One region of the Streptomyces sp. NPDC007875 genome, then DNA from elsewhere that is predicted to be linked to it. Evidence: riboswitches for the same ligand, from Rfam matches in the RefSeq annotation. Region 1 holds a riboswitch; each other region holds the start of a gene.

The links. Region 1 has a riboswitch for cyclic di-AMP ahead of ACFYOY_RS06780 (M23 family metallopeptidase). Riboswitches for the same ligand answer to the same signal wherever they lie in the genome.
Positions count from the first base shown of each region.
Region 2: linked by a shared signal. The riboswitch ahead of ACFYOY_RS42450 (transglycosylase family protein) and the one ahead of ACFYOY_RS06780 (M23 family metallopeptidase) in region 1 are both predicted to bind cyclic di-AMP.
Region 3: linked by a shared signal. The riboswitch ahead of ACFYOY_RS26735 (M23 family metallopeptidase) and the one ahead of ACFYOY_RS06780 (M23 family metallopeptidase) in region 1 are both predicted to bind cyclic di-AMP.
Region 4: linked by a shared signal. The riboswitch ahead of ACFYOY_RS17335 (NlpC/P60 family protein) and the one ahead of ACFYOY_RS06780 (M23 family metallopeptidase) in region 1 are both predicted to bind cyclic di-AMP.

Region 1 covers NZ_JBIADZ010000002.1:662,596-667,875, reverse strand. Annotated here, with positions in the region: gene ACFYOY_RS06785 (aldo/keto reductase) at 1-85, opposite strand, end outside; gene ACFYOY_RS06780 (M23 family metallopeptidase) at 266-1,456, opposite strand; cyclic di-AMP (ydaO/yuaA leader) riboswitch at 1,468-1,637, opposite strand; gene ACFYOY_RS06775 (PP2C family protein-serine/threonine phosphatase) at 1,885-3,246, opposite strand; gene ACFYOY_RS06770 (DUF6227 family protein) at 3,737-4,507, opposite strand; gene ACFYOY_RS06765 (hypothetical protein) at 4,997-5,280, shown strand, end outside.
Region 2 covers NZ_JBIADZ010000035.1:25,410-30,689, reverse strand. Annotated here, with positions in the region: gene ACFYOY_RS42470 (Ppx/GppA phosphatase family protein) at 1-182, opposite strand, end outside; gene ACFYOY_RS42465 (DUF501 domain-containing protein) at 179-727, opposite strand; gene ACFYOY_RS42460 (septum formation initiator family protein) at 797-1,279, opposite strand; gene eno (phosphopyruvate hydratase) at 1,398-2,678, opposite strand; gene ACFYOY_RS42450 (transglycosylase family protein) at 2,982-3,668, opposite strand; cyclic di-AMP (ydaO/yuaA leader) riboswitch at 3,676-3,843, opposite strand; gene ACFYOY_RS42445 (transglycosylase family protein) at 4,098-5,096, opposite strand; gene ACFYOY_RS42440 (cytochrome P450) at 5,243-5,280, opposite strand, start outside.
Region 3 covers NZ_JBIADZ010000013.1:190,162-195,441, reverse strand. Annotated here, with positions in the region: gene ACFYOY_RS26750 (DNA topoisomerase IV subunit A) at 1-223, opposite strand, end outside; gene ACFYOY_RS26745 (pitrilysin family protein) at 537-1,898, shown strand; gene ACFYOY_RS26740 (pitrilysin family protein) at 1,895-3,301, shown strand; cyclic di-AMP (ydaO/yuaA leader) riboswitch at 3,600-3,764, shown strand; gene ACFYOY_RS26735 (M23 family metallopeptidase) at 3,777-4,571, shown strand; gene ACFYOY_RS26730 (GntR family transcriptional regulator) at 4,833-5,280, shown strand, end outside.
Region 4 covers NZ_JBIADZ010000007.1:268,300-273,579, forward strand. Annotated here, with positions in the region: gene ACFYOY_RS17320 (amidohydrolase family protein) at 1-726, opposite strand, end outside; gene ACFYOY_RS17325 (MarR family winged helix-turn-helix transcriptional regulator) at 786-1,325, shown strand; gene ACFYOY_RS17330 (hypothetical protein) at 1,391-1,594, opposite strand; gene ACFYOY_RS17335 (NlpC/P60 family protein) at 2,065-3,219, opposite strand; cyclic di-AMP (ydaO/yuaA leader) riboswitch at 3,227-3,397, opposite strand; gene pcrA (DNA helicase PcrA) at 3,571-5,280, shown strand, end outside.

The DNA of each region.
Region 1 (5,280 bases):
CGTTGGCGGTCCAGCCGAAGACGTTCCCGCCGAGGGAGAACGGGAAGACGGACAGGTCACCGATCTTTTGTGTGTTGTCAGCCATACGTTTTTACAACGGGTGGCCGGGCGGGGTTGTTCCTCGGGGGGGTGTTCCTCGGGGGGGTGTTCCTGGGGGATTCCTGGGGGGTTCCTGAGAGGGGTGTTCCTGAGGGGCCGCCCCGTCGGGACGTAAACCGGCGGCCCTGGCGTCAAGGGGGGAGAGAGCGCCAGAGCCGCCGGAGTATCAGGGATTCATCCCGTGCTGGCGCAGCCAGGGCATCGGGTCGATCGGCGAGCCGCCGCCCGGCCGGACCTCGAGGTGGAGGTGCGGGCCGGTCACATTGCCGGTGGCGCCGACGCGGCCGATGACGTCGCCCGCCGTCACCTTGCCCGATGTGACGACCATCGACGACAGGTGGCAGTACCAGATCTCGGTGCCGTCGCTGAGGGTCAGCACGATGCGGTAGCCGTACGAACCGGCCCAGCCCGCCTGGGTGATGGTGCCGCCGTGCACCGCCTTGGCCGGGGTGCCGGTCGGGGCGGCGAAGTCCTGGCCGGTGTGGTCGGCCGACCAAATGTCGCCCGCCTGGCCGAAGCTCGCGGTCAGGGTGTACGAGCCGACGGGGAGGGTGTACGCGGCGGCGAGCCTGGCCTGGCGCTCGGCCGCGGCCTTCTTCTCGGCCGCCTCCTTCGCCCGCTGCTCGGCGGCCTTCTTCTCCGCCTCGGCCTTGGCCTTCCGCTGGGCGGCCACCTCCGCGGCCTGGTCGGATGCCTTCTCCGCGGCGGCCTTCGCCGCGGCGGTGCGGCTGTCCTCGTCCGCCGCGTTCTGCTGGTTCTCGGCCTGCTGGAGGATGCGGGCGCGGAGCGCCTCACCCGCGTCGGTGGTGCCGCGCTGCTCGTCCTCGCTGGTCAGGCCGGCCTGGGAGAGGGGGGCGGCGGCCGTCTGCGGCCCACTGCTGTCGTCCGACGTCCAGGAGCCGATGCCGGGCAGGTCCTTGGCCGCGGGCAAGCTGGCCTTGACCTCATCGGCGACATGGCCGAGGTCCGGCATGGAAATGGGCGGCTTGGGACGGTCCTTGGCGCTGGCCATGCCGCCCGCACCGACCGCCGCGATCACGCCGACCCCGAGGACGGCGCCGCTGCGCGCCATGGTCCCGCCGCGCTGCTTGGCCACGCGATGCCGGCCGCGTACGGGAGCGATGGACTCCTCGGTGGGGTTCCACTCCTCCCAGGGCTCGGTCTCGAATCCGGCACCCGGGCCCTCGAACGCGTCCCCATCCGCATTCGCGTACCGATCGTCGGGGGCGAAGTGTCCGTCCCCGGAGCTCATCCCACCGCCGGCGTCAAAGCCGGGGCCGTAGGCGGTGGCGGTCCCCAAACCGCCTCCCCGTGTGCGATACGGGGCCTCGTCCAGGGCAGACCTGTTGGACGCCACGGAGGCGCACTCCTTTCCTTCCTTCTCGCCTACCGGGTTAGCTGACGGGTTCGGAGCAGGAAGGTCTCCTACGGGTCAGGTTCGACCCGATTCACCCCAAGGTGTTGGTTCCCCGGTTCCCTTGGTGCTGCTGGTGGTGCGGTACTGCCGGTGTGCGTACGGGATTCGGCGACGGCGCACGGTGCCGCCCTTGCGACGGTTGTGACGACCGCGCTGCGTTATCGAACGTTAATAGAGAGCGCGATGTGATTCCAAGCTGTTCTGAGGAATCCGCGCACCTTTGGCATGAACTTAGCGCTCAAGAAGGAACAGATGGGAGCGAATCGGCGCACTGGCCAAAGGTTCACAAAAACGCGTGCGGGTCGATCGTGCAGCAATTGTTATGCGGAGGGGGCTCGGCCGACTACGCACGGTATGGACCCGGTCGGCTACGGACGGTGGGGAGCGTCGCCGTCCCTCGTATGGCCGGTGCGGTTCGCGTCACCGTCGCCGTGCCCGTTCCCCCGTCCGTTCCCGCGGGCCGGGGTCCGGCGGACCGCCAGCAGCGCCATGTCGTCCGCCGTCCCGCCGTCCGTATGGCGCTCGACATCGGCCACCAACGCATCCAGCAGCTCCTGCGGATCGGTGAAGCGGCGGCCGCGCAGCTGCTTCGCCGGGTCGTAGAACTCGCCATTGCGGTCCCGGGCCTCCGTCACCCCGTCCGTGAAGAGCAGCAGCGTCGCCCCCTCCTCGAACCCCAGCTCCATCACCCGGTCCGGCCACCCGGCCAGCTCCCCCATCCCCACCGGCAGCGCCGCCGCCTCCGGCTCCAGGGCGCGCACCCCGCCGTCCTCCTCCATGAGCAGCGGCGCCGGATGACCACGGTTGAGCAACCGCAGGGTGGAGTCACCGCGCGGAATTTCAGCCACCACCGCCGTCGTGAACCCCTCGAACACCTCCAGGTCGGCTCGCCGGGCGCCCTCACGCTGCAGCGCCCGCTCCAGACGGCCCACGAGCGCCTCCAGGGTCGTCTCCTGCTCCGCCGCCTCCCGGAAGCAGCCCAGTAGGATCGCCACGACCTCCACGGCCCCCAGCCCCTTGCCGCGTACGTCGCCGACGGTCAGCCGTACGCCGTGCGGGGTGTCCTGGACCGCGTACAGGTCACCGCCGATCGCCGCGTACTTCTCCGCCGGTACGTAGCGCGCGGCGATCTCCAGCCCGGCGAGACGGGCGGGCGGCGCGGGCAGGACGGCGCGCTGGGCCGCCTCCGCGACACCGCGTGCCGAGGCGAGCCGGTGGTAGCTGCGCCGTACGACACGGTTGATCGCCACCGCCAGCCCGGTCACGGTGGCGACCGTGACGATCTCGGTGGCCGCCTGGGTCGGGTCCGTCACGCCGTGCAACTCCGCCAGCAGACAGGTCGTGAGGACGGCGATGACGGCCATGATGACGGTCTGCCGCAGCGGTAAGAGCGCCGCGGCGACCAGAGGGGCGGCGGCGAAGAAGGGCGAGGCGGTGTAGCCGGACGGGGTGGCCAGGTCGAAGCTGACGCCGCCGAGGATGAGGATGGCGGGAACCCAGCGGGCCACCCGGCGGCCCGGCAGCCCCTGGTGAGCGTCCTCGACCGGGCTGGGCCCCGCGGTGGGCCCGGTGAACCCTTCGGCAGAGGCACCACCGGCCGCGGCGCCGGTGTCGATGAGCGTGTGCAGGCGGGTGCGGCGGCGGTGGGTGTGCGGGCGGCTCAGCCGGGGCCAGGCCGTACGCCACTTGGTACGGGCGCCCGTACGAGCCCTGCTCCCTCGCACCCGCACCGGCTTCTCTCGCTTCCCTGGTCCGCGTCCCGCCGCCGTCACAGCGTCGCTGTCGTCACAGCTCGCTGTCGTCACAGCGTCGCCGTTGCCACCTTGGTCACCTTCGTCACCTTCGTCACCAGGCTTCCGGCTGACGGGCCGCCAGGCGAGTCGGTGTCGGCCAAGCGGGTGCTGGACGGGCGCCGTGAGCGGGCCCGGCTCCCACACGTGCGCTGCGGGCACGTGGCGGGCGCCCTGCGGGCATGTGGAGGGCGCACACGGGCACTCAGCGGGCACGCGGTGGGCACGCAGCGGGCGCGCTGCGGCGCCTCAGAGGCTGTGGGCGCGTCAGAGCCACGGGGGCCGTCAGAGGTTACGCCGCGGGCGCGCCGCCGGCCCGTCAGAGGCCACGAGAGCGTCAGCGGCTACGGGCGCACCAGAGGTTGCGGATGCATCAGAGGGTGCGGATGTGCCAGAGGGTGCGGATGTGCCAGAGGGTGCGGATGCGACGTCAGAGGTCGACGCCCAGCGCGCGGGCATGACGGTCCGCCGCGAGCTCCGCCGAGACCTCGTCGAGGTACACCTCGCACACCAGCCGTCCGTCCCGGGTGAGATTGTGCTCCAGCTCCCACAGCACGACCTCGTCCCCTCCCGCGAGCAGGAAGGCGTGCTCATAGAAGCGGCACCAGGTCGCGTCGGGACCGCCGGAGCGGCGCCGGGGCTTGGGCGCGAGGGCGATGTCATGGGCGAACGCGGTCGTCAGCAGCCGCTCGGTCTCCTCGCCCGGGCGGTCGGCGTTCTCCGCGCGGCGCAGGACACGACGGGCGTGGTCGGCCGAATTGTCGGCCACATACGCACGGGAGCTCTCCAGTGGCTCGGCCGTGTGCAGCAGCTGGTCCGGAAGCCACAGCGGTAACCCGTCGAGCTCCTCCCAGCGGGCGCCGCCGAGGCGATCGTGGACGCGGCGCTCGGCCAGCGTCAGGGCGTCCTCGTCCGCGTAGAGCTCGTACAGCGGGCGACCGCCCTCGCCGGTGTTGTGCTCCAGTTCCCACAGCAGCAGGCTGCTGCCGTCAGGGAGCAGGAAGACATGCCGGTAGGTGCTGTAGCCAAGCTGGCCGCACCGCTCATTGCACTGCCGGCAGGACCGCAGCTCGGACTGGTGCATCAGGGCGCTCCGCGCCTGGGCCAGCACTGCCTCGCCGATCTCGAAGCCGTTCTGCGCACGGGCCAGCAGCCCGTCCATCAGCTCGGCCGGGGTCCCGTCCGCTCGTGAGTGCCCCATGTCTCTCCTCCCGCCTCCCGGCGTTGATTCGCCGCGCCCCCCGGGCGACCACCTCGCGCACTTAGCGTAGCGGCGTGAACACGCGCCGCGCTGCGGTTCCGCAAAGCTGTCGGTGTGACTGTGCCTCACTCACTCCTGCGTCGTAGAGCCTGGATGTATCACTCGTCCGACCGGTCGAACAAGTACGCGCGCGGGCCAGGGTGGGTCGGTCGGCCACCGCGGGCACCGGGTCCCAGCGCATCCGGGCCCCCTCCGCCGGGCAGCCGCTTCCCCTCATTCAATTAAAGGGATTCAGGTGCCCGCCGGGCCGAGCTGGGCCAAATGGTCCTTGCATTGGTCCCCCTTAGCAGGATTCTTGGAGAACACGCGCCGGAAGAGCCGCACTATGCCGGACGGGTGAAGCTGACTGGCGGCCCGAAGCCTTAACTGATGAGCTTCGTTGTGTCATGCGTCCGTGAATTCGCGGAGCAACCCAGACGGAGGAATTAAGTGAACATCGGCACGAAGGCAATTCTCCTGACCGCGGCCGCCGGCGCTCTGGTCATCGGTGGCGCGGGTGGCGCCCTGGCCAACAACAACGACGACTTCATCGTGCAGCTCAACAGCTGTGACACGGCCACCGGCGCCACCACCAACACCGGCGGTGCCGCTCCCACCGGCGACATCAACATCGGTTCGGACTGCGTGAACTTCACCAACAGCAGCGGTTCGGTCGTCCAGGCCAACGACTGCGACACGTCCACCGGCGTCACGCTGGTCACCGGCGCTGCCGC
Region 2 (5,280 bases), on a different contig from region 1:
GCGGCGAAGGTGCGCTCCAGGGCCTCGGGGGCGAGCCGGCCCGTGCGGTCCACGCCCTGACCCAGCCGGACGATCTTCATCCGGCGGTCGAGCTGGCTCAGCTCCCCGGTGGCCGGATCGGCGTCCGCCACCAGCAGCCGGATCGAGTTGGTGCCGCAGTCCACGGCGGCGACGCGGGTCATGCGCGCTCCTCCCGGCCCGTGCCCTCGGCCTCGCAGGGGCTCACACACGGGCCCTTGCGCCACCACTCCGGCAGCATCGCGAGCGCCTCGTCCCCGAGCGGATTGACCCCGGGCCCGGCCGCGAGGGCGTGGGCGACCAGGACGTGCAGGCACTTCACCCGGTCCGGCATCCCGCCCGCGCTGGGGAAGCCCTGGAGCACCTCGATGGCGTCGCGGCGCGCGATGTAGTCCTCGTGGGCGGCGCGGTAGGCGGCGGCGAGCTCGGGGTCGGTGGCCAGCCGGGCCGTCATCTCCTTCATCACGCCCTCGGCCTCCAGCGTGCCGATCGCGGACGCGGCGCGCGGACAGGTCAGGTAATAGAGGGTGGGGAAGGGCGTACCGTCCTCGAGCCGCGGCGCGGTCTCCACGACGTCCGGATTGCCGCAGGGGCAGCGGTGCGCGATCGCACGCAGACCCCGGGGCACACGGCTGAGCTGCTCCCGTACGGCGTGAATGTCCGCGTCGGTGGGCGCGGTGGGCTCCGTCTGGGGCGGGGGCGTATCCATGAGTGGGAAAGTTCTTCTTCTTCGTTTCGATTCGTCACCGGGTGCGACTGGTGGCCGGAGCGCGGCGCCTCAGCGGCGCGCGCTGCCCGCCCCCGCCGCGTCCGCCGTGTCCACGGCGTCCCAGAGGTTGGAGTACCAGGGGCGGCCGGCCGCGCCCTGGTCGGTGGAGCGCTCGGTGGAGCCGCTGCCGTCCACCACGCTGTAGCCGGTCTCCCCCGGCATCAGGAAGTGCAGCCGCTCCCGGGCCTGCTGCTCGGTGTAGGCGGGGTCACGCAGCCGGGCCTTCCGCTCCCGCAGCTTCTTCACGTCCTCACGGGCCCGCTGTGCCTCGCTCCGCTGCTCGGCGATGTCGGAGCGCTGGGAGATGTACTGCCGCATCGGGTAGGCGAGCGCCACCACGAGGGAGCAGACGACCAGCGCCAGCAGGGCCGCGCGGCCGGTCAGCCGGCCCCGGCGGCGCTTGGTCCGCACCCGGTAGACCCGGGCGGCGGCGTGCTCGCCGAGCGCCTTGAGCCTGGTCGCGGTGGAGAACCGTTCGCGATCCGCCGGCACGTCGCCTCCCCGGTGATGACTTCGCTTGAGTGACGCGTAACGCCGTCCCCGGTCACGGTACGGGACCGCGGCCGGGGACGGGTGTCAGACGTGTCTGCTACTTGAGGTCGTACGCAGGTCAGCCCTTGAAGCGCGGGAAGGCCGAGCGGCCCGCGTACACCGCGGCGTCGTCGAGGATCTCCTCGATGCGCAGCAGCTGGTTGTACTTGGCCACCCGCTCGGAGCGGGCCGGGGCGCCGGTCTTGATCTGGCCGCAGTTGGTGGCGACGGCCAGGTCGGCGATGGTGACGTCCTCGGTCTCACCGGAGCGGTGCGACATCATGCACTTGTAGCCGCTGCGCTGGGCCAGCTCGACGGCGTCGAGGGTCTCGGTCAGCGAGCCGATCTGGTTGACCTTGACCAGCAGGGCATTCGCGGTGTCGCTGTCGATACCGCGGGAGAGCCGCTCGGGGTTGGTGACGAAGAGGTCGTCGCCGACCAGCTGGACCTTGTCACCGAGCTGCTCGGTGATGGTCTTCCAGCCGTCCCAGTCCTCCTCGTTCAGCGGGTCCTCGATGGAGACCAGCGGGTACGCGGCGACCAGCTCGGCGTAGTACGAGGTCATCTCGGCGGCGGTGCGGGACTTGCCCTCGAACTCGTACGACCCGTCCTTGTAGAACTCGGAGGCGGCGACGTCGAGCGCGAGCGCGATGTCCTGGCCCGGCTGGTAGCCGGCCTTCTTGATCGCCTCGAGGATCAGGTCGAGGGCCTCACGGTTGGAGCCGAGGTTCGGCGCGAAGCCGCCCTCGTCGCCGAGGCCGGTGGACAGGCCGCGCTCCTTCAGCACGGACTTCAGGGTGTGGTAGACCTCGGCGCCCCAGCGCACGGCCTCGGAGAAGGACTCCGCGCCGATCGGCGCGATCATGAACTCCTGGATGTCCACATTGGAGTCGGCGTGCGATCCGCCGTTGAGGATGTTCATCATCGGGACCGGCAGCAGATGGGCGTTCGGGCCGCCGAGGTAACGGAAGAGCGGGAGGTCGGACGCCTCGGAGGCGGCGTGCGCGACCGCGAGGGAGACGCCGAGGATGGCGTTGGCACCGAGCGAGGACTTGTCCGGGGTGGCGTCCAGGTCGAACATCGCCTGGTCGATCAGGCGCTGCTCGGTGGCGTCGTAGCCGACCAGCTCGGGGCCGATCTGCTCGATGACGGCGAGGACGGCCTTCTCCACGCCCTTTCCGTTGTAGCGGTTCTTGTCGCCGTCACGGAGCTCGAGGGCCTCGAAGGCGCCGGTGGAGGCGCCGGACGGAACGGCGGCACGGCCGGTGCTGCCGTCGTCGAGGCCGACCTCGACCTCGACCGTGGGGTTGCCTCGCGAGTCGAGGATCTCGCGAGCTACGACGACGTCGATGGACGGCACGAGGTTCTCCTTCGTATGGGTCTGCGGTAGCAGCACGAGCCTAACGGGCCGGGAGGGCTGCACCCCGCGTTCGCCCGCCCCACGAGACAGGGGCGTGACACAAAAAGCCAGATTCTGAATCACATATCCAGATTTCTGGTGAATCGGAAGATGAAGGAGCCCCGGTGGGGCGCGCCATAGGGGCGGCACGCCCCGACCGGGGCTCGTCTCAGGGTGCTCGGGCGGCGGCCTCAGGGGACTCGGAGGGGTCCTCGGGAGACTCGGGAGGAGTCCTCAGGCCGCGGCCGCGACCGTGACCGTGGCTCAGCCGAGGTGCAGCTTCTGGCCCGGGTAGATCAGGTCGGCCTTCTCCACGATGTCCTCGTTCAACTTGAAGAGCTTCTTCCAGCCGCCCTTGACGTGGTGCTCCTTGGCGATCTTGCCAAGGGTGTCACCGGACTTGACCTTGTACTCGCCGTCACCCTTCTTGATCGGGCCACGGGGCTGCTCACGCGTGGCGCGCTCGGGCGCGGTGTGCGGCTGCGCCTTCGGCTGGGCAGGCTGGGCGGCCGGGGCCGACTTGGTGGAGGCCGAGGGCTGGTCCTGCGAACCGGAGGGCGCGGACGGCGCGGACGGGCTGCCGCCGGAGGTCAGACCCTTGCCGCAGACCGGCCAGGCGCCCTTGCCCTGGCTGCCGAGGACCTTCTCGGCGATCTGGATCTGCTGGGCCTTGCTGGCCTTGTCCGCGGTGGGGGCGTAGGCGGTGCCGCCGTACGCGGCCCAGGTGGAGCTCGAGAACTGCAGGCCGCCGTAGTAGCCGTTGCCGGTGTTGATCGACCAGTTGCCACCGGCCTCGCACTGCGCGACCTGGTCCCACTGGGAGCTGGTGGCCGCGGAGGCGGAGGTCGCCCCGATGAGGGGCGCCGCCACGGCGGCACCGGCGAGACCGGTGAGCGCGGCGATACGGGTGGCCTTGGAGGGACGGCGGTGCTTCCCGTTGGACTTCAGCATCGTTGGTTCGTTTCCTCACCGACGCCTACGAGGTGAGCTGTCGGGTTCGGACGTGAGTTGCCCGGCCGGTCGCGATGATCGCTCCCGGCTTCACCCCTAGCCGACGAGCCCGTGTCCACAGGCCACTCGGCACCTACCTTGGGTCCCCCGCTCCTGCCTTCGGCGCTGACGCGTCGGTTCCCCCCGACCGCCGGCAGGATTCGGCGTGACGATCGACGGTGCCCGCGGTGGCGAGCGGAAAGACGTTAAACACACCTCCCGAGAACGTTCAAACACCCCAATGGCAGCGAATGGGGCTGTAATTGATCTCACTCGGCCCACATCGGCGCAGGTAGGGCCGGGTGAGGAGAGATCGGACACGAGGTGCGGCCCGGAAATTGTGACGAGATGTATGTCTCACCGGAACCAGATCGGGCAATTCCCCCCGAATCACTGCGCCCTGATGGAGAGGTCGAGTCGCTGACCAGGGATGATCAGGTCGGGGTCGATTCCGATGAGGTCCTCGTTGCTCTCGTAGAGCCCTTCCCAACCTCGGGACACATTCCGGTCCTCGGCGATGCCTGACAGGTTGTCACCGGGGCGAACAGTGTAATCGTCGTCCGTGGGGCTCTGGTCGCGGTCCGCGGCGTCACGCGAAGCGTGGCGCCCGGAGGGCTGCCCGTCCGCCGCATCGCCGTCCTCGGCCCGCTCCCCGGCGTCCGGGGAGCCGCGGTGGCGGCCGGAGGGCGAGGGGTCGGCGGAGGGATCCGACGAGGACCCCTTCGAGCCGTCCGACGCCGAGTCGTCCGAGGCCGGGTCATCCGAGGCCGAACCGTCCGACGTCGGGGTGTCCGATGCCGAGCCGTCCAGTCCGTCGGGGGACTTGGAGGTGCGGGGGGCCTCCGACTCCTCGGTCGATCCGGACGAATCCGGCTCACCGGCGCTGCCGGACGTCCCCGAACGGTCCGACTCCGCGGAGGAGGAGCCGTCCCGTCCCCGGTCCCCCACCTCGCCCCGGCCCGTCCCCGGGTCCGCGGTGGCCGTGCCACCGGGGTCCACATCGGGGGCGCCGGAGCCGTCGGTGAGCCCTGCACCCAGCGCACAGCTCGGCCAGGCGTCGGGGCCGCGGTCGCCGAGGATCGACTGGGCGACGGATATCTGCTGGGAGCGGCTGGCCAGGTCGGGGCGCGGGGCGTACTCCGTGCCGCCGTAGTCCTTCCACATGTCGAGGGTCAGCTGGAGTCCGCCGTAGAAGCCGTTGCCCTCGTTGGCGCTCCACATGCCGCCGCTCTCGCACTCGGCGACCTGATCCCAGGTGGAGGTCTGGGCGGCCTGTGCGCCGGACGCCCCGAAGAGGGGCAGGGCGATGCTCGCTCCCGTGACCCCCGCCGCGACGATGATGGCCGGAGCCTGACGGGGGCGACGGTGTCGACCATTACCGGAACGCATGCGATTGCCCTCTCTATGGCGAACTCGGTTGCCGGTGAACATAGCGAGGGCACTCGATCATCACAAGCCGATGTATCCCAGGTCACGCCGAGGTCACATGGCTGATCATTCGTCACCAATGTCCGTACGTACGGGGCTTGGACGCCTCAGCGGTCCGCGGAATTCCAGGTCACCGGGAGCGTGC
Region 3 (5,280 bases), on a different contig from region 1:
TGACGAAGCCGCGCTCGGGGCGCAGCCCCATCTCGTTCATCTGGTAGAGGATGCGGCGGTGCACGGGCTTGAGCCCGTCACGGGCGTCGGGCAGCGCGCGCGAGTAGATGACCGAGTAGGCGTACTCGAGGTAGGAGCCCTGCATCTCGTCGACGACGTCGATGTCGAGGATGCGCTCCTCGAAGTCGTCCGGCGGCGGGGTCTTCGTGCGGCGGCGGACCATCGCGCTTGCGGCTCCTTCAACTGCCGATACGGGATCTGACGCGGACCATTGTGGCCCGGGCCGCCGACAAGTGTGGAACGGGCCGGGGCGGCAAGGGCCGGAGCGGGCCCCGAAACGGGGTGCGGCGGCCCCGTGCGACGAGCCCTCGAAGGGCGGGGTCCGGCGCCCGAGAGGCCGCCGAAACGGTTCGGGGCAGCTCGGGAGGACGGGAACGGACCGGAACTTCGCCAGATGTCCGTCCCCTTGCATACAGTGACAGAAGCGCTGCGCATGCGGCTGGCACGCGCTCCATCACGCGATCGAAGGGACGTACATGCCCATGGGTCACACGGCCACGCAGCAGGCCGGCTCCGGCGGCCTGAAAGCGACTGAGCACCGCCTGGCCAATGGCCTGCGCGTGGTGCTCTCCGAGGACCATCTGACCCCGGTCGCCGCGGTCTGTCTGTGGTACGACGTCGGATCGCGCCATGAGGTCAAGGGGCGCACCGGTCTGGCCCACCTCTTCGAGCACCTGATGTTCCAGGGCTCGGCGCAGGTGGCCGGCAACGGCCACTTCGAGCTGGTGCAGGGGGCCGGCGGCTCGCTCAACGGCACGACCAGCTTCGAGCGCACCAATTACTTCGAGACCATGCCCGCCCACCAGGTCGAGCTCGCCCTGTGGCTGGAGGCCGACCGGATGGGGTCCCTCCTGACCGCGCTGGACGAGGAGAGCCTGGAGAACCAGCGCGACGTCGTCAAGAACGAGCGCCGCCAGCGGTACGACAACGTCCCGTACGGCACCGCCTTCGAGAAGCTCGTCTCCATGGCGTACCCCGAGGGCCACCCGTACCACCACACCCCGATCGGCTCCATGGCCGACCTGGACGCGGCCTCCCTGGAGGACGCGCGGGAGTTCTTCCGCACCTACTACGCGCCGAACAACGCCGTGCTGTCGATCGTCGGCGACATCGACCCCGAGCAGACGCTCGCCTGGATCGAGAAGTACTTCGGCTCCATCCCCTCCCACGACGGCAAGCGGCCGCCCCGCGACGGCACGCTCCCGGAGGTGATCGGCGGCCAGCTGCGCGAGGTCGTGGAGGAGGAGGTCCCGGCCCGCGCCCTGATGGCCGCCTACCGGCTGCCGCATGACGGCACCCGGGAGGCCGACGCCGCCGATCTGGCGCTGACCGTCCTCGGCGGCGGGGAGTCCTCCCGGCTCCACAACCGCCTGGTGCGCCGCGACCGCACCGCCGTGGCCGCCGGATTCGGCCTGCTGCGGCTGTCCGGCGCCCCCTCGCTGGGCTGGCTGGACGTGAAGACCTCCGGCGGTGTCGAGGTGCCGGCCATCGAGACCGCCGTCGACGAGGAGCTGGCCCGCTTCGCCGAGGAGGGGCCGACGCCGCAGGAGATGGAGCGGGCGCAGGCGCAGATCGAGCGCGAGTGGCTGGACCGGCTGGCCACGGTCGGCGGCCGGGCCGACGAGCTGTGCCGGTACGCCGTGCTCTTCGGCGATCCGCAGCTGGCGCTGACCGCGGTGGAGCGGGTGCTCGACATCACCGCCGAGGAGGTGCGGGCCGTGGCCGCGGCGCGGCTGCGCCCCGACAACCGTGCCGTGCTGGTCTACGAGCCCGTCCAGGGCGCCGAGGACGCAGCCGACACCGCCGAGACCGACGCAGAAGGGGAGGCGGCCCAGTGAGCGACGCCGTCACCGCGACCATGACCTTCCACCCGCAGCCCAAGGGCGGCGCGCCCAAGCCGTGGGCGTTCCCGGCCCCCGAGCGCGGTCAGCTGCCCAACGGCCTTACCGTGCTGCGCTGCCACCGCCCCGGCCAGCAGGTCGTCGCCGTCGAGATCAATCTGGAGGCGCCGCTGGACGCCGAGCCGGCCGGGCTCGAGGGCGTCGCCACGATCATGGCGCGCGCCCTGTCGGAGGGCACCGACAAGCACGACGCCGAGGAGTTCGCCGCCGAGCTCGAGCGCTGCGGCGCCACGCTGGACGCGCATGCCGACCACCCCGGCGTCCGCGTCTCCCTCGAGGTCCCGGTCTCCCGGCTGCCCAAGGCGCTCGGTCTGCTGGCCGACGCCCTGCGCGCCCCCGCCTTCCCGGACGGCGAGGTCGAGCGGCTGGTGCGCAACCGGCTGGACGAGATCCCCCATGAGCTGGCCAACCCGGCCCGCCGCGCCTCGATGGCCCTCTCCGCGGCCCTCTTCCCGGCCGAGTCGCGGATGTCCCGGCCGCGCCAGGGCACCCAGGAGACCATCGAGGGCATCGACGCCGCGGCCGTGCGGGCGTTCTACGAGGCGCATGTCCGCCCCTCCACGGCCACCGCCGTCATCGTGGGCGACCTCACCGGGGTCGACCTCGACGGGGCGCTCGCCGACACCCTGGGTGCCTGGACGGGCGGGGCGGGCGCGCCGCGCGCGGTTCCCCCGATCGTCGCGGACGACCTCGGCCGTGTGGTGATCGTCGACCGGCCGGGCGCGGTGCAGACCCAGCTGCTCATCGGGCGCGTCGGCGCCGACCGCCATGACCGGATCTGGCCCGCGCAGGTGCTCGGCACGTACTGCCTGGGCGGCACCCTCACCTCCCGCCTCGACCGTGTGCTGCGCGAGGAGAAGGGCTACACCTACGGGGTGCGCGCCTTCGGCCAGGTGCTGCGCTCCGCGCCCCCGGCTCCCTCGGGCGGCTCCGCGGGCGCCGCGATGCTGGCGATCAGCGGCTCGGTGGCCACCGAGGTCACCGGACCCGCGCTGGAGGACCTCTGGAAGGTGCTGCGCACGCTGAAGGAGGAGGGGCTCACCGACGAGGAGCGCGATGTCGCGGTGCAGAACCTGGTGGGCGTCGCCCCGCTGAAGTACGAGACGGCGGCGTCCGTCGCGGGCACCCTCGCCGACCAGGTCGAGCAGCACCTTCCGGACGATTTCCAGGCGCAGTTGTACGCCCGCCTCGCGGAGACCGGCACGGTGGAGGCGACCGCCGCGGTGGTGAGCGCCTTCCCGGCGGACCGGCTGGTCACGGTGCTGGTCGGGGATGCCTCGGTGATCGAGGAGCCGGTCAGGGCGCTGGGCATCGGTGAGGTGCGCGTCATCTCCGGCTGAGCCGCCCGGAGTTGGCCGATTGGCTGGATCTGGCCGAGGAGCCGACCACCTGGCCGACTCACTGACGATCCGAGTTCGCTGCCGATCCGGCAGACGGTCCGCTCGACGAGCTCGCAACGGAAGGACCCCGGCCCCCGTAAGGGTGCCGGGGTCCTTCCTTCATGCCCGATTTGCGGCAGTGACGGCTTGTTTGGTTTGTGGGGAGAGCAACAAAAAACCGGAACCGTTTGGTGATCGAAAGCGGGCCCGTTTAGCGTCAGTCCGGCTGTTCGCCGGCAACCCGCCGCACCCGCGGCACGGACAGTCATCGCCGAGTCCCCGTACGGCGCGAGCCAGGGGAGCCGGGGACCCACACGTCCCCAGGGGTGAATCGGGCGCCTTCCCCGGCCGGGGGAGGAGTCCGTAGGAGACCTTCCTGCTCCGAACCCGTCAGCTAACCCGGTAGGCGAGAAGGAAGGAAGGAGTGCGCCTCAGCATGGCGTCCACCCGCACTGCCACCGGGAAACACCGCCGCACCACCAAGGTCAACGTCCGCACCGGCGCGAACGTCGTGGGCATCACCACCGTCGCCTCGGGTGTCGTCGCCGGGATCACCGGACAGGCGTTCGCAGCCGACACCGGCCCCAATTCCCAGCAGACCGGTCTGACCCAGGCGATCGTGATCGGCGACGGGATCGCGGACCACATCGAGGAGCAGGCGCAGTCCCAGGAGACCGCCGCCGAGCAGGCCGCCGCCAAGGCCAAGGCGGAGACGATCGCCCGCCAGGAGGCCGCCAGAAAGGCGGAGGCCGCGGCGAAGAAGGCCAAGGCCGAGCGCGAGGCCAAGGAGCGCGCGGCGCGCGAGGCCGAGCGCAAGCGCCTCAACACCTTCGAATCGCCGATCAGCGGCTCCTACGTCTCCACCGGCTACGAGGCGGCCAGCGGGCTGTGGTCCTCCGGCAGCCACACCGGCATCGACTTCCACGCCTCCTCCGGCACCTCGGTGCACTCCGTGGGCATGGGCGAGATCGTCGAGGCGGGCTGGGGCGGCTCCTACGGCAACAACGTCGTCATCAAGATGAACGACGGCACCTACACCCAGTACGGCCATCTGTCGTCGATCAGCGTCTCGGTCGGCCAGAAGGTCACCCCCGGCCAGCAGATCGGCCTGTCGGGCGCCACCGGCAACGTCACCGGACCGCATCTGCACTTCGAGGCCCGCACCAGCCCGGACTACGGCTCGGACATCGACCCCCTGTCGTATCTGCGCTCGCACGGCGTCAACGTCTGACCTCGCGGGACTCCGCGAACGTCCGACCCCGCGAGGCTCCGCGCACGCCCGCGGTCCCGTGAGACTCCGAGAAGGCCCCGTCCACCGGACGGGGCCTTCGGCGTGCCGCCGCCCGCTGACCAAAAAATATCCATGAAATGCACTCCGCCATCGGAAATGACGTCCGATTGGAATAGAGTCGTTCAACGCGCGTTCCATGGGTGCGTTTCGCGGGCGTTAAGGCGGAGGTTCGACAATGTGGGACCGGAAGTGAGCGGGGATATGACCGCGGTCCAGGGCGGTCGCCGGATTTCGGCGCATGCGGTGTGCACGGCGATTCGCGACGACATCGTCTCCGGCACATATCAGCCCGGCAGCCGGCTCACCGAGGAACTTCTCGCCCGGCGCTACGGCGTCTCGCGGGTGCCGGTCCGCGAGGCCCTGCGCACCCTGGAGTCCGAGGGCTTCGTGACGACCCGGCGGCACGCGGGGGCCTGCGTCGCCCAGCCCTCCGAGCGCGAGGCGGCCGATCTGCTGGACATCCGGGCGCTCCTGGAGCCGCTGGGCGCCGCGCGGGCCGCACAGCGCCGCACCGAGGCCCATCTGAAGGTGCTGCGCGGGCTGGTCCGGCTCGGCCGGGAGCGGGCCCAGCACGGTCGGCTGGGCGAGCTGCGGCCGCTGGGCGACTGGTTCCACGAGACCCTCGCCCAGGCGTCCGGCAGCCCGAGCC
Region 4 (5,280 bases), on a different contig from region 1:
GAAGTAGAACCGCTTCAGGTCGCGCAGGATGTCCTCGGCGTTGCGCTCGCGGTCCACGACGGTGGAGGTCAGGCCGGAGAAGCGGTACGCGGCGTAGGGCAGGAAGCCGCCGCCGTGGGAGAGGATCACCCGCATGTCCGGGTAGCGGCTCATGACGCCGTTCAGCACCAGGTTGAGGGCGGTGCGCGTGGTGTCGAAGACGTAGTCGGCGAGCGGGGCGGGGGTGCCGGGCAGCAGCGGCATCGGCGGCTGGGCGGGGTGGACGAAGACGGTGGCGCCGCGGCGGTCGATCTCGGCCCACAGCGGTTCGAAGTCGGGGTCGCCGAGGTAGCGGCCGTGGGCGTTGGACATCAGGACGACGCCGTCGGCACCCAGGGTGTCCAGCGCATGCGCGGTCTCGGTCAGGGCGGCGTCCACGTCGGGCAGCGGGACGCTGGCGAAGTGGCCGAAGCGGCCGGGGTGGTCCCTGACGACCTCGGCGCCGTACTCGTTGACGGCGCGGGCGAGGTCGCGCGCCTGTGCGTCGCTGCCCAGGTGAATGCCGGGGGAGGTGACCGACAGGACGCCGGTGGCGATGCCCTGCTGGTCCATCATCGCGATGGCGCTGGTCGGGCTCCAGGCAGGGATGGCCCAGCCGCCGGAGTCGAGGCCGTGCGCGGCGAGGGTCGAGGCCCAGATGGGCGGGACGATGTGCTGGTGGACGTCGATACGGGCGGGGAAGGGCATGATGATGAGCCTCCTAGTACTTAGCTTGCTAACCAATCTTATTTAGTAAGCTAACAATCATGCGCGAGGCAGGCAACCAAGAGGCGGGCGAACCAGAGACGGGTCCCGCCCTCGAATCGGCCGTCGAGGCGGCCCCCGAGGCGGGCGTGGAAGACCTGGCCCAGGCCGCCGACCGGCTCTTCTACGCCATGCGGCGCTCGCGGGCGGCCACCGTCGGCCAGTCCGCGGTCGGCCTGTCCATGTCGCAGGTGGCCCTGCTCGACCCCCTGGCGCAGGACGCCGAGGGGGAGGGCCTGCCGGTCGGCCGCCTCGCGGCCGGCGCCGAGGTCAGCGTGCCCACCGCGACCCGCATGCTCCAGCAACTGGAGGCCAAGGGTGTGATCACGCGGCGTCGCTCCCCGCAGGACGAGCGCCAGGTCCTCGTCCGCCTCACCGAAGAAGGCGCCGAACGCCTCACCGCGATGCAAACCGAGCTACGGGCGCGCCAGTACGAGGCGCTGTCGCAGTTCACCCCGCAGGAGCGCCGCGCCCTGGCCGCGCAACTGCACCGCCTGACCGGCATGATCAGCGCGACCATCCCGGGCCCGGCGGGCGCTTGATCCATTACGGGGCCCAGGCGATATCGGCGTCCTCGGACGAACGACCCTCGCGCCGTGAGGAGCGCTCAGTCCCGGAATGAACCGTCCGCCCTGCGCGAGTGTCGCGACAGCAGGTGCTTGCACTGCGGGCAGTGCCGCCTGAACCCCTTCTTGACCAGATAGCTGATGCCGATCGTCACCACATGCATCAGCCCCACCGCCGCGTTCTGGAGCAGCCGCCCCAGCCACGACCTCGTACACGTCTCACAGTCCCGGCAACCGTCCGCCATGGCGCGTTCCCCCCACTCGTCATCCGTTGTGCCCGTGCTGACCTGCTCTGCAGAACCAGTGTGCGCAATGGAGAACGCCGCCCGGCCGCCAACTGCCGCCCCGCCGACGGGTTGTGACCGCTCCAGATCGCGCCCAGCACACAGTTGTGACATCGCGGATCACTTCGGACGGCCCGCCCGTACATCCATGCCGTGCACACCGAATTCCGCACCCTGCACGCCTCTTCACGTGAACGCGTCGCTACGCGGGACCTACGTCGGGTTCACGGCGGACGCCCTCACCCCTCGTCTCCGTCGGCCTGGGGTGCCGGAACCACCGGCGCGCGGCTGAACTGCGCGGCAACTCGGACGCGGAAACGTAGCGGTTGAGGTGAGGCAGGGGTGGGGGGGGGGGGGGGGGGGGGGGGGGGGGGGCCCCCCCCCCCCCCCCCCCCCCCACGCCAAGGGCCTGTACGGCCCCCGCGCCCGCCCTACGCGGGCCGCACGCTCCCGTAGATCGGCATCTCGGTGATCGGCGCCTTCTTCACCACATCGCCCGGCTTCGGCGCGTGGATCATCATCCCGTCGCCGATGTAGAGGCCGACATGGCTGATGTCGTCGTAGAAGAAGACCAGATCGCCCGGCTGGAGTTCGGACGTCGAGACGCGCGTACCGACCTTCACCTGGTCCCAGGTGGTGCGCGGCAGCGAGATCCCGGCCGCCTTCCAGGCCGCCTGCGTCAGCCCTGAGCAGTCGAAGGAGCTGGGGCCGGTCGCGCCCCAGACATACGGCTTGCCGAGCTGCGACTTCGCGAAGGCGATGGCCTGGGCCGCCTTGGAGCTGTTGGCCGGGGCCGAGGGCGCCGTCGAACCGGAGCTGCTGTCTTTGTTCTGCTCCTGCTGCTTCTTGCGCGCGGCCTCCTGCCGCTGCTTCTCGGCGAGCGCGGCCGCCTTACGGCGGGCCTCCTCCGCCTTCTTCTTCTCGATCGCCGCCAGCCGCGCCTTCTCCTTGGCGGTCAGATTCGCCAGCAGCCGCCGGGCCTCGGTCAGCTTGTCCTGGACGGTCTTCTTCTGGGTCTTCAGCTGCTTCTGCGACGCGGTCAGCGAGGCGAGGCTCTCGCTGGCCCTACCGCGCTCCTTGGCGGCGCTCGCCTGCTGCTTCTGGAAGTCGTCGACGGCCTGCTTCTGCCGACCGGTCAGCCGGTCCATCAGATGCGACTGGTCGAAGACGTCCTGCGGGTCATTGGAGAACAGCAGGGTCGCGGCGGAGCGGGCCATTCCGCCGTCGCGGTACTGGGCGGCGGCGTAGGCGCCGAGCGTGCGCCGCGCCTCGTTGAGCTTCTCGGTGCGCTGGGCGACGGAGTCGAGCAGCTTGTCGACCTTGGCCCGCTGCTGATCGGCGCGCTCCTTGGCGGCGTTGTAGCGCTGGGTGGCGCTCTCCGCCTGGTGGTAGAGGGTGTCGACCTTCTCCTTGACCTTCTCGATCGACTGGCCGGCCGGCTTGGGGTCGCCCGGCGCGGCGTTGGCCGTCTGGGAGAGCAGGGTGACGGATGCGAGGGCGGCCGTGGTGAACCCGACGGCCGTACGGCGGCCGTGACCGGTGAGCGGGGCCGGTATTCGGCTCCGCGGCTTGCGGTGCGACGCCAAGGGAGGCGACTCCTTCCGTGGACCGCCTACCGGGTTAGCTGTCGGGTTCGGGCGGTACGGAAGGTTGCCCTACGGCCGTGTCCGGGCGGCACCTGCGTGCCACGCCGTTCGGGCCGATTCACCCCGGTGTTGCGTTGTCGGGTCCCCGGCTCCGGGCGCCTTACGGCGGTGCCGGACTCGGCGGAGGCCGCCCGTGCCGACGTGGTTCGCCGACGGATCTTCCGGGCCGCCTGACGCAGGACGGTAGCCAACGCGTGGGGCTCCTGTGAAGACTGGTGGCCGTTTTGCCCGAAACCGTTTCGTGATGTTCGGGCATCGGCTGTCAGTGGGGCGGCCTAGACTCGGGGAGCGATGAGCAGCCTCTTTGACGACAGCTTCCTGGCGGACCTCGGGCCTCCTTCGAACGAGGAGCCACCACCGCCGCCCGAGGATTCGGCGCACCCCGGCCCCGATGGTGCCGAGGACGTGCCGCATCACCTCTTCAGCGGCGGCTTCGACGCGCCCGTGCCCCGGGAGGCCCACTACCGGGACGGCGCGGCGCGGCCCGTCGTGGACCCGTCCGCCCTGCTCGAGGGGTTGAACGAGCAGCAGAGAGCCGCCGTGGAGCACACCGGTTCGCCGCTGCTGATCGTCGCGGGCGCCGGCTCCGGCAAGACCCGGGTGCTCACCCACCGCATCGCCTATCTGCTCGGCGCCCGCGGGACACACCCCGGCCAGATCCTCGCCATCACCTTCACCAACAAGGCGGCGGGCGAGATGAAGGAGCGGGTGGAGGAGCTCGTCGGCCCGCGGGCGAACGCCATGTGGGTCTCCACCTTCCACAGCGCCTGCGTCCGCATCCTGCGCCGGGAGTCCAAGAAGCTCGGCTTCACCTCATCGTTCTCGATCTACGACGCCGCCGACTCCAAGCGGCTGATGTCGCTGGTCTGCCGGGATCTGGATCTCGACCCCAAGCGGTTCCCGCCGAAGTCCTTCAGCGCCAAGATCTCCAACCTGAAGAACGAGCTGATCGACGAGGAGACCTTCGCCGGACAGGCGACGGACGGCTTCGAGAAGACGCTGGCCGAGGCGTACGCGATGTACCAGGCGAGGCTGCGCGAGGCCAACGCACTGGACTTCGACGACATCATCATGACCACGGTCAATCTGCTCCAGGCGTTCCCGGACGTCGCCGAGCACTACCGCCGCCGCTTCCGGCACGTCCTGGTGGACGAGTACCAGGACACCAACCACGCGCAGTACACCCTCGTGCGCGAGCTGGTGGGCACGGACACCGAGGAGACCACGGCCGCCGAGCTGTGCGTGGTGGGCGACGCCGACCAGTCGATCTACGCCTTCCGGGGCGCCACGATCCGCAACATCCTCCAGTTCGAGGAGGACTACCCCACCGCGCGGACGATCCTCCTCGAGCAGAACTACCGCTCCACCCAGACCATCCTGAGCGCGGCCAACGCGGTCATCGAGCGCAATGAGAACCGCCGCCCGAAGAACCTGTGGACCGAGGCCGGCGCCGGGACCGAGATCACCGGCTATGTGGCCGACACCGAGCACGACGAGGCCCAGTTCGTCGCCGACGAGATCGACCGGCTCACGGACGCGGGCGACGCCAAGGCCGGTGACGTGGCGGTCTTCTACCGGACCAACGCCCAGTCCCGTGTCTTCGAAGAGATCTTCATCCGGGTCGGGCTGCCGTACAAGGTCGTCGGCGGCGTGCGCTTCTACGAGCGCAAGGAGGTCCGGGACGTCCTCGCCTATCTGCGGGTGCTGGCCAACCCCGAGGACTCCGTCCCGCTCCGCCGGATTCTCAACGTGCCCAAGCGCGGCATCGGGGAGCGCGCCGAGGCCATGATCGACGCGCTGGCGCTGCGCGAGAAGATCACCTTCCCGCAGGCGCTGCGCCGGGTCGACGACGCGTACGGCATGGCGGCCCGCTCGGCCAACGCGGTCAAGCGGTTCAACACGCTCATGGAGGAGCTGCACACCATCGTGGAGTCCGGGGCGGGCCCGGCGACCGTCCTGGAGGCGGTGCTGGAGCGCACCGGCTATCTGGCCGAGCTCCAG